DNA from 2 places in the Microbacterium sp. PI-SA-G genome. Region 1 is predicted to be linked to the other one. Evidence: predicted binding sites of a transcription regulator. Region 1 holds the regulator's gene; the other holds the start of a gene.

Region 1 (5,077 bases):
GCCTGCTTCGCCGCCTCGCGCACGATCGTCGACCAACGCTCGCGCCCCTTGACCGCTTTCGCGCCCTCCCATCGCGACACGCTGCGGGCAGCCTGCCACGGAACGATCTCGTCGACCCCCAGCTCGCATGCCGCCTGCACCGCCAACTCGTCGCGGTCTCCCTTGGCGAGTGCCTGAACGAGCGTGATGCGCGGGCTCGCCGCCGGCTGCACGGTGCGCTGCGAGATGCGCACGTCGACCTGCGATGGCGACACCGTCTCGGCGGTGCCGGAGAGCCAGACGCCCGCGCCGTCGCCGATCGTGATCGCCTCGCCCACACGGAGCCGACGCACGACCGCCGCATGCTTCGCCTCGGCGCCGGTCAGCGACACGAGGCCGCCGACCGCCGCATCCGACGACGACTCGACGAGAAAGTGCAGCGCCATGGATCAGTGCGAGCGGAAGCGGTCGCGGAGCTTCGAGAACAGTCCCTGCTGGAACTGCGACAGCTGCGGTCCCGGCGTCTTGGACTTCTTGGCGAAGTCCTCGATCAGGGCCCGCTGCGCCGAGTCGAGCTTGGTCGGCGTCACCACCTGCACGCCGACGCGCAGGTCGCCTCGCTGAGTACCGCGCAGCGGAGTGATGCCGCGCCCCTTGATCGTGAGCACGTCACCCGATTGCACGCCGGGACGGATCTCCAGGTCGACAGAACCGTCGAGTCCTTCGATCTCGGTCTCGGTGCCGAGGATCGCGTCGGTCATCGACACCTCGAGCGTCGCGAGCAGATCGTCGCCGTCGCGGCTGAAGGCGGGGTGCGGGTTGACGGTGACCTCGACGTACAGGTCTCCGTGGGGACCGCCTGCCTTGCCGACCTCACCCGAACCGGGCAGCTGCAGACGCAGGCCGGTCTCGACGCCGGCCGGGATGTCGAGCGAGACGGTCCGGCGCGAACGCACGCGGCCCTGACCGCCGCAGGTGCCGCACGGGAACGGGATCGTCGTGCCGTAGCCCTCGCAGGTGCCGCAGGGCTGCGAGGTGACGACGTTGCCCAGCAGGCTACGCACCTGGCGCTGCACGTGACCGGAGCCGCCGCAGATGTCGCAGGTCACCGGAGAGGTGCCCTCCTGGCAGCACGAGCCCTGACACGTCTCGCAGAGCACCGCGGTGTCGACTTCGATGTCGCGATGCGCCCCGAACACGACGTCGCCGAGGTCGAGCGTCACCCGAACCAGCGCGTCCTGACCGCGCTCGCGGCGCGAACGCGGTCGACCGCCGCGGCCGCCGCCCTGGGCGGCGCCGAAGAACGTCTCGAAGATGTCGCCGAACCCGCCGAAGTTGCCGCCGAAGTTGCCTGCAGCGCCGTCACCGCCGCCCATGTCGTAGCGACGGCGCGACTCGTCGTCGCTGAGCACGTCGTACGCGTGCGTCACGAGCTTGAACTTCTCGGCGGCATCCTCACCCGGGTTCACATCCGGGTGCAGCTGCCGTGCCAGACGTCGGTACGCCTTCTTGATCTCGTCGATCGACGCGTCTCGGGACACCCCGAGAACTTCATAGTGGTCCGCCACAATCGCCTTCCTGCGTGTGTCTCATCGCGAGCCGCGTCAGCGGCTCGCCTCGTCTTCGTCGAGCATCCGCGTGAGGTATCGGGCCACGGCCCGCGCCGCAGCGAGGTTGCTCGGGTAGTCCATCCGGGTGGGGCCCATCACGCCGACTCGTGCCATCCCGCTGGGAGCGGCGTAGTTGCTGGTGACGATCGACGCCTCGCCCAGGCCGAACGACGCGTTCTCGGTGCCGATGCTCGCGGCGAGCCCGTGCTCGTCGGTCACCATCTCGCTCATCAGCCGCAGCAGCGTCACCTGCTCCTCGATCGCCTCGAGGAGTGGGTGGATGCTGCCGCGGAAATCCTGTTCACGCCGTGCGAGTGTCGCCGCGCCCGCCATCACCAGGCGCTCCTGCCGGAACTCGCCCAGTTCGTCCATCACGACGGCGGCGAGCGAGTGCAGCGCCCGGTCGTCGGGCGTCAGCTCTCCTGCCAGCAGTTCCTGCAGGCGGTCGGAGGCCGCGCTGATCGCCTGTCCGGTGATCAGCGCCGACAGCCGCGCGCGCAGCAGGACCAGGTCGTTCTCATCGAGATCGACGGGAAGCGGAGCGATGCGCTGCGAGACGCCGCCGGCGTCGGTCACCAGCACGATCAACAGGCGATTGGGGGCGAGCCCGACGAGCTCGACGTGCGTCACATGCGCGCGGGCGAACGACGGGTACTGCGCGAGGGCGACCTGACCGGTGAGCTGCGTCAGCACGCGCACGGTGCGGACCATCAGGTCGTCGAGGTCGGCCGGCGTGCCGAGGAAGGACTCGATCGCCGAGCGCTGCGCGGTCGACAGCGGCCGCAGCTGCGCGAGGTGATTGACGAACACGCGGTAGCCCTTGTCAGTCGGCACGCGGCCAGACGACGTGTGGGGTGCGGCGATCAGCTCCTCGTCTTCGAGGAGCGCCATGTCGTTGCGGATCGTCGCGGCCGAGACACCGAAGTGGTGGCGGTCGACGATGGAACGGCTGCCGACGGGTTCGTGGGTCTCGACGTAGTCCTGCACGATCGCGCGGAGAACCTGGAGTCCTCGTTCGGTGACCATCGACTTCCCCTTCCGCTGGCACTCGGATACTCAGAGTGCCAATTCTACCCCGCGCCGCCGACGAACCGCCGATGCGGGGCGACGTCAGTCGGTCAGCTCTCGCACCACGGCGTCGGCGAGCAGACGGCCGCGCAGCGTCAGCGTCACGCGGCCGCGGATCGCGGAGACCGGGTCGACCAGCCCGTCGGCGATCAGACCGGCCACTCGCGCGCGGTTTCCGGCCGGCAGATCGGCGACGGCGATACCCTCCGCGAGACGGCTGAGCAGGAGCACCTGCTCGAGCATGCGCGCCCGCGGATCCGGGCGCTCGGTTCCCGCCGCCGGTGATTCGGATGCCGCGAGACGCTGGGCGTACGCGGCAGGATGCTTCACGTTCCACCAGCGGAGACCGGCGACGTGGCTGTGTGCCCCGGGACCGAAGCCCCACCAGTCACTCCCCCGCCAGTAGGCCAGGTTGTGCCGGGAGCGGTTGTCCGCACGTCCGGTGCCGTCCGTTCTCGCGGCCGTCGACGGACGCGCCCAGTTGCTGACCTCGTACCACTCGAATCCGGCGGCGCCCAGGCGCGCGTCGGCGAGCTCGTACATGTCGGCCTGCAGGTCGTCGTCGGGCGTCGGCACCTCGCCGCGGCGGATCTGACGGGCGAGTTTCGTGCCGTCCTCGATGATCAGGGCGTAGGCCGAGATGTGATCGGACTCCAGCGCCAATGCGGCGTCGAGCGACGCCTCCCAGTCCGACAGCGACTCCCCCGGAGCGCCGTAGATCAGGTCGACGCTGACGGCGAGACCGGCGTCCTTCGCCGCCGCGACGGCCGTCAGCACGTTCTCGGGCTGGTGCGTGCGATCCAACGCCGCGAGCACGTGAGGCACCGCCGACTGCATGCCCACCGAGAGACGCGTCACACCGGCATCCGCCAGAATGCGCGCGACCTCCGGCGTCACCGTGTCGGGGTTCGCCTCGACGGTGACCTCGGCCCCGTCGGCGAGTCCGAACGCCGAGACGGCGGCATCGAGCATCCGCGCCAGATCCCCGGCGGGCAACAGGGTCGGCGTCCCGCCGCCGAAGAAGACCGTGTCCATCGGGCGCAGCGCTCCGGCATCGCCGAGCACCCGCTTCGCGAGCGAGATCTCGTCGAGCAGGGTGGAGGCGTAGTCCTCCTGCTTCGCACCGCGCAGTTCACTCGAGGTGTACGTGTTGAAGTCGCAGTAGCCGCAGCGGACGCGGCAGAACGGGATGTGCAGGTATGCCGAGAAGGGCACGGCCGTGTCGATCGGCAGATCGCCGGGAAGGCGGCCGTCAGTGGGGGCCGGATCGCCGAGAGGGAGCGGTCCCGCCATCAGACGGGGGTCGCGTACAACGGAGAGATGGCGCGGAGGTACCGCGCGAAGAGCTCACGCCGCCGACGCTTCACCAGCGGAGGGATCGCACGGTACAGCACCGAGTTCGGAGCGTCGAAGGCGCGGACGGTGAACCAGACCTCGTCGTTGTCCTCGCGCCAGTCGATGTCGAAAGACTCCTCACCGGTGACGACCGAGCCGCTGACGGTGCCCAGCACGAAGCCGATGCGGCGCGTCTCCTCCGTGACCGAGATCACGCGCAGTTCGGCGTCGGCGCGCATGCCGCCGACGCGTCCGCGCAGGTGCAGCGTCATGCCGGGTCCGACGAACGGGGTCCCCTCCGCGTCGTAGCGCGGCTCGACGTCGTGCTTGCTCGGCGCGATCGGGTTGCCCTCGGCGTCGAAGCTGACGCCGGCGTAGGCCGGTCCGGGGGCCGGACGCACGTCTTCGATGCTGAGCCCGGCGGCGCGCTGCGCCGTCCACGAGAGCAGAGCCTCGCCCGCCGTCTGAAAACGCTCGAGCCCACTGCCGATCCGCCAGGAGTCCTCGGCCGGGATGCTGCGCTCCGGCGGGTACTGCATCAGGTCGGGGGCATGGGTCGCACCCACGGCCGCATAATTCACCGTGTCGTCTCGGAAAGTCCCGCGCCGCATGAGTTCCAGCCTACCCGGGGGTTCCCTGAGTGAACACCGCCCGGCGTGCGACATGCAGGGAGATGTGCACGCAGATCAGCGGACGGCGGCGATCTCGGCCCGGACGATGCGGATGTACCGACGGAACACCGATCGCTGCAGCATCCGCAATGCCGGCGTACCCAGGCGCCAGAACCAGCCGGCCGGGCGGGAGACGGACCGGGCGGTGAACACGCCGCGGTCATCGAGCACGAAGGATTCTTCGCCGTAGAGCGGATGCCCCGGTCGGGTCTCGTACCCGAAGCCCGACCCGTCGGCCCACACGACGCGGACCGGCTCGGCGAACCGGATGCCGAGCAGACGCGTCGCCAGCACTCCTTCCGCGTCGGGAGTGGGCGCGTCGGTAGGCGTCTCGAATCCCGCGCGGCGTTTGAACTCCCAGGAGCTCACGAGCGAAGCGACCGCGTCGCGCGCAGCCGGTGGCACCGGGATCGA
Region 2 (5,077 bases), 1.1 Mb from region 1:
AGACCGTGCTGCCCGCCGAGGACCGTGACGAACTGCGGATGCTGCAGCGCAAGGCCTACGGTCGGGACGGCGCGCTGACGGATGCCGAGGCTCGTCGCCTGCGCGAGCTGGAGCGCCCCGCGCCGGCACCCGCCCCCGCCCCCGCCCCGGCCCCGGCCCCCAGGCCTGCCGCCGCTCCTGACGAGCCGACCCTCGTGACGGCCGTGCCCGACCGGGTGAGAACCGACACGACATTCGCGGATCTGTTTCCCGAGGATTCGACGCCGGATCGGGCATCGGAGCAGGACCCCGATCAGGACGCCGAGCCGCTGGCGCCCCAGAAGCGGCAGCGAGCGGCCCGTCGGCGCGGGGCATGGGCGATGCCCCGCCGCTACGGACTGGCCGTGGCCGCAGCATCCGTTCTGCTGCTCGCCGTCGGCGTCGGAGTGGGCTGGGCGCTGTTCGGGCAGGACCCGAACGCCATCACCCTGACGGAGGAGCAGCAGCAGCGCCGACTCGAGTTGTACGAGAAGGGCCCGTACGACGAGGGTTCCATCCGCCCGATCGGGCAGGAGGGAGACGCACTCGTCTGGTACGGCACCCAGAACGACGGCGTCGACGCCTGCCTGGTCCTCGATGTGGCCGACCAGTCCGGGCGGCAGTGCCAGCCGCGCGCTGACGTGACGTCGTTCTCGCTCGCGGCCTCGGTGATGGCGATGACCACCGCGACGGAGGAGTCCGACACGGTCGAGGCCGTGAACGTGAACGCCTTCCTGCTCTTCGCCACGAACGGTGAGCCGTTGGTGTCGATCCAGCGGTGGACGCAGTCCAGCGGGCAGCTGAATCAGTTCTCGGGTGAGGAACGCGAACGCGCGGAAGAGCTTCTGGAGGACGACGAGACCGCCTCGCTTCAGATCGTCGGCTCGTTCCGCGACGAGCCGGTCTGGCTGATCGATCGTTTTCTGGACGACGGCGTCGAGCGCTGCCTCGTCGTCGATGCGGTCGAGGAGCACTCGCAGTGCGCGCGGAGCGAGGATGCGGTCGACAGCGGCATCAGCACGCTGGTGTTCGTCGACGACGGTGCCGGCGGATCGGAGGCATGGAGCCTCCAGGTGGCCTACACGGTGAACCAGATGCCGTACCTCGTGGTGGCCCGCGAGTTGGATCCGGCGAACCTGACCTCGGGCGAGACGTACCAGGAGTACGGCGATCGTGTCGAGGTCGGCGGCGAGCAGGGCGACCCGATCGAGGTCTCGTCCGGCACCGCCCCGGGCGACTGAGCCGGACTACGCGGCCGCCGGCACCCGGTCGGCGAGGATCGCCACACGCTGCGAACCGACGCGCGCGAGGATCAGGGTCGCCGACGCGTCGCCGCGCAGCGTCAGCTTCTTGCGGAACGCGGCCGGATCGATGTCGACACCGCGCTTCTTGATCTCGAGCGTGCCGATGCCGCCCGCCTTCAACGCCGCGTTGATCGCCTTCGGGTTCACGGTCAGCGTCTCGCGCACGCGGAACGACTGCACGAACGGACTCGTCAGCGCGGCATCCGAGGTCAGATAGGCGATCTTCGGATCGAGCATGCCGGCGTCGAGGCTGCGGGCGACATCGCCGATCAGGCGCGCGCGGATCACCGCGCCGTCGGGCTCGTGCACGAAGGCGCCGAGCGGCCGCACCGGCGCGTCTTCGGTGTCAGCGCCGGAGGTCATCTCGTGCGAGCGCTCGCCGCGGATCACCAGTGCCGAGCGACGCACGCCGTCGCGGGCGAGCTCTCGCGTCCAGACCACGAGCTCCACCACGCTGCCGTCGGCGCTGACCCACTGCGCCTCGGCATCGGTCGGCAGCGCGTCGCGGTCGTGGGCGGGGCCGAGCTTGATGCCGGTCGGGATGCGTGACGCGAGATCGAACGCCCAGTCCAGCGAGGGGGAGTAGTCGTCGGCCGAGACGCGGCGGGTCTCGCTGTGACCGGCGGTGCGGCGGGCCGGGTCCATCCACACCGCGCCGAACCCGCTGATGTCGGTCTCTTCGGCGGTGCCGTGCTGCACGACGACGCTCGCCTCACCCGCGTCGGTCTGCGCGAACGGGGCGAGGTTGTACGCGGCGAGGGCGGCCGTGACCTCGTCGGCGTCGACCGCGAGCACGCCGAGTCCGGCACCCGCGAACGCCAGGGCGTCGCCGCCGATGCCGCAGCCCAGATCGGCGACGCTCGTGATGCCGGCCTGGCGGATGCGCTGTGCGTGGCGTGCGGCGACCCCGAGACGCGTGGCCTGCTCGAGGCCGGCGCGGGTGAACAGCATCCGCCCCCCGAAGGGGCCGAACTTCGCCGTGGCGCGTGCCCGCAGCGTGGCCTGCCCGACCACCGCGGTGACCAGCTCGGGGGAGTGTCCTGCAGCCCGCAGCCGCGAGACGGCGTGCGCGACCTCGGCGGTCGACTCGATCGGATCGAGACCGTCGAGCAGCGCCAGGCCGTCGGGGGTCAGCAGGGCGCGCAGCTCGGTCATCTCCACGCGTCCAGCCTAGGGCGCGGGTGCCGCCGGCTGGCACTCGCATTGCATGAGTGCCAGCCGAACGCATAGACTGGATTAGCACTCTCGGGTTGAGAGTGCGAACAAGTCTTTCGTGTCAGCGTCAAGAAAGAAGAGGTAGACCGTGTCGGTTTCCATCAAGCCGCTCGAAGACCGCATCGTCATCCAGCAGGTCGAGGCAGAGCAGACCACCGCGAGTGGACTGGTCATCCCCGACACCGCCAAGGAGAAGCCCCAGGAGGGCGAGGTCGTGGCTGTCGGCCCCGGCCGCATCGACGACAACGGCAACCGCGTTCCGATCGACGTCGCCGTGGGCGACCGTGTCCTGTACAGCAAGTACGGCGGCACCGAGATCAAGTTCGGCGCAGACGAGTTCCTCGTCCTGTCGGCTCGCGACGTTCTCGCGGTCGTGGTTCGCTGATCCCCTGAACTCAGGTTCTCGGAAGGGCCCGGATGCTTCGTGCATCCGGGCCCTTCCTGCGTGTCCGGTCGCCGCCGCCCGCGGGCGTAGGGTTGTGCGGTGATCCCCGAGACGACCCGCGCCACTCAGACCGCCGGAGTCGCCTACGCCGGGGGAGCGTATCTGCTCTGGGGAGTGCTGCCGCTCTACTTCCTGCTGCTCGTGCCGACGGGTCCGTGGGAGGTCGTGGCCTGGCGTGTGCTGCTCTCCTTCGTCTTCTGCCTGGCGCTGCTCACGGTCATGCGCGGCTGGGGCGCGCTGCGCGCGATCATCCGCGACCCGAAGCTGCTCGCGTGGACGGCGCTGGCCGGGCTGCTGATCTACGTCAACTGGCAGGTCTTCCTGATCGGCACACTCACCGGTCACGTGGTGGAGACCAGCCTCGGGTACTTCATCAACCCGATCACCACCGTGCTGCTGGGTGTCTTCGTGCTGAAGGAGCGCATTCGGCGCCTGCAGTGGGCCGCGATCGCGATCGCCGCGCTCGCCGTGGTCGTCATCGTCGTGGGCTACCGCGCCTTCCCGTGGATCGCGCTGTCGCTCACCGCCTCGTTCGGGCTGTACGGCCTCATCAAGAAGAAGATCGGCCCCGCGGTCGACGCCGTCAGCGGACTCACGCTCGAGTCGTTCTGGCTGATCCCGATCGCGATCGTGCAGCTGGTCATCGTGGCGTCGACGCCCGTGGGCATCACCCTGGGTGCCCACGGCACCTGGCACGCGGTGCTGCTGGCGTTCGCGGGCGTGGCCACCGCGGTGCCGCTGCTGCTGTTCGCCGCCGGCGCCCGCCGCATCCACCTCACCGTGATCGGCATGATCCAGTTCATCACCCCGGTGATGCAGTTCATCATCGGCGTCGCCCTGCTGCACGAGCCGATGCCGATCGAGCGCTGGATCGGCTTCATCATCGTGTGGATCGCCATCGGCGTGTTCGTCATCGACCTGCTGCTCGCCGCCCGTCGTGGCCGCAGAACTCCGGTCGCCCAGGCCCCCTGAACCTGGGACGCACCCGGGATGGCATTCGGTGTCGGATCGTTAACGCACCGAAATACTTGCGACACCTGTGAACGGGCTGAACGGCCTAGGGTTAGAGCACCCGAACCGTGGTCACGATCCACGTTCTGTTAAGCAAGGGAGCACCAATGAACGCACTGAAGGGTTCGCGCACCGCGAAGGTCTTCGCAGGGATGGCGCTGCTCAGCGCATCCGCTCTGGTCATCGCGGGCTGCAGCAGCACGCCGGCCGCCGAGCCTTCGGAAGGCGGTGGAGACAAGCCCGCAGCCGACCTGACGCTGAAGCTGGGTTCGCTCCTGCCGCAGACCGGTTCGCTCGCGTTCCTCGGACCGCCCATGGAATCGGGCGTCGGACTCGCCGTTCAGGAGATCAACGAGGCCGCCGCGGGCGTCACCATCGACCTCACCGCTGAGGACGAGGGCGACACCGACACCAAGGCGTACGAGACCTCCATCACCAAGCTCCAGGGCGCGGGCGTCACGGCCATCGTCGGAGCCGCGGCATCCGGTGTCTCCAAGCTGATCCTCGACGGAAACGTCAGCGCCGGCATCCTCCAGATCTCGGCCTCGAACACGTCGCCCGACTTCACCGCGTGGGACGACGAGGGCCTGTACTTCCGCACCGCCCCGAGCGACCTGCTCCAGGGCGAGGTGCTCGGCAACCTGATCGCCGAGGACGGCGCGAAGACGCTCGGCATCATCTACCAGAACGACGCCTACGGCACCGGTCTGAACGACGCCATCACCACCACGTTCGAGGGCACCGGCGGCGAGGTCGTCGAGGCCGTGTCGTTCAACGTCGGCGACGCGCAGTTCGACGCTCAGGTCGAGTCCATCAAGGCACAGAACCCCGACGCCGTCGCGATCGTCTCGTTCGACCAGTTCAAGACGCTCGCACCGCTGCTGGTGAACGCCGGCATCACGGCCGACAAGTTCTACCTGGTCGACGGAAACCTCTCGGACTACGGCGACGAGCTGTCGGTCTCGCTCGAGGGCGCGCAGGGCACGAAGGCCGGTCCCGCGCTCGCGGATGACTTCACCGACCGCCTGCAGACGTACTGGACCGGCGAGGGCAACCCCGAGGTCAAGGACTTCACGTACGCGGC

The links. The regulator HrcA, encoded in region 1, represses chaperone genes, less so after heat shock. The targets are predictions, from matches to a motif close to TTNGCACTCGNNNNNNNCGAGTGCNAA.
Region 2: a site for HrcA is predicted at 2,514-2,540, ahead of groES (co-chaperone GroES). Genes of this name have one in related genera too.

Annotation. Positions count from the first base shown of each region.
Region 1 is NZ_CM170103.1:272,779-277,855, reverse strand. Features, by position in the region: gene AC2D10_RS01425 (16S rRNA (uracil(1498)-N(3))-methyltransferase) at 1-425, opposite strand, end outside; gene dnaJ (molecular chaperone DnaJ) at 429-1,547, opposite strand; gene hrcA (heat-inducible transcriptional repressor HrcA) at 1,584-2,615, opposite strand; gene hemW (radical SAM family heme chaperone HemW) at 2,700-3,950, opposite strand; gene AC2D10_RS01405 (DUF1990 domain-containing protein) at 3,950-4,603, opposite strand; gene AC2D10_RS01400 (DUF1990 family protein) at 4,679-5,077, opposite strand, start outside.
Region 2 is NZ_CM170103.1:1,367,670-1,372,746, reverse strand. Features, by position in the region: gene AC2D10_RS06695 (hypothetical protein) at 6-1,259, shown strand; gene AC2D10_RS06690 (class I SAM-dependent methyltransferase) at 1,266-2,483, opposite strand; gene groES (co-chaperone GroES) at 2,626-2,922, shown strand; gene rarD (EamA family transporter RarD) at 3,022-3,954, shown strand; gene AC2D10_RS06675 (ABC transporter substrate-binding protein) at 4,101-5,077, shown strand, end outside.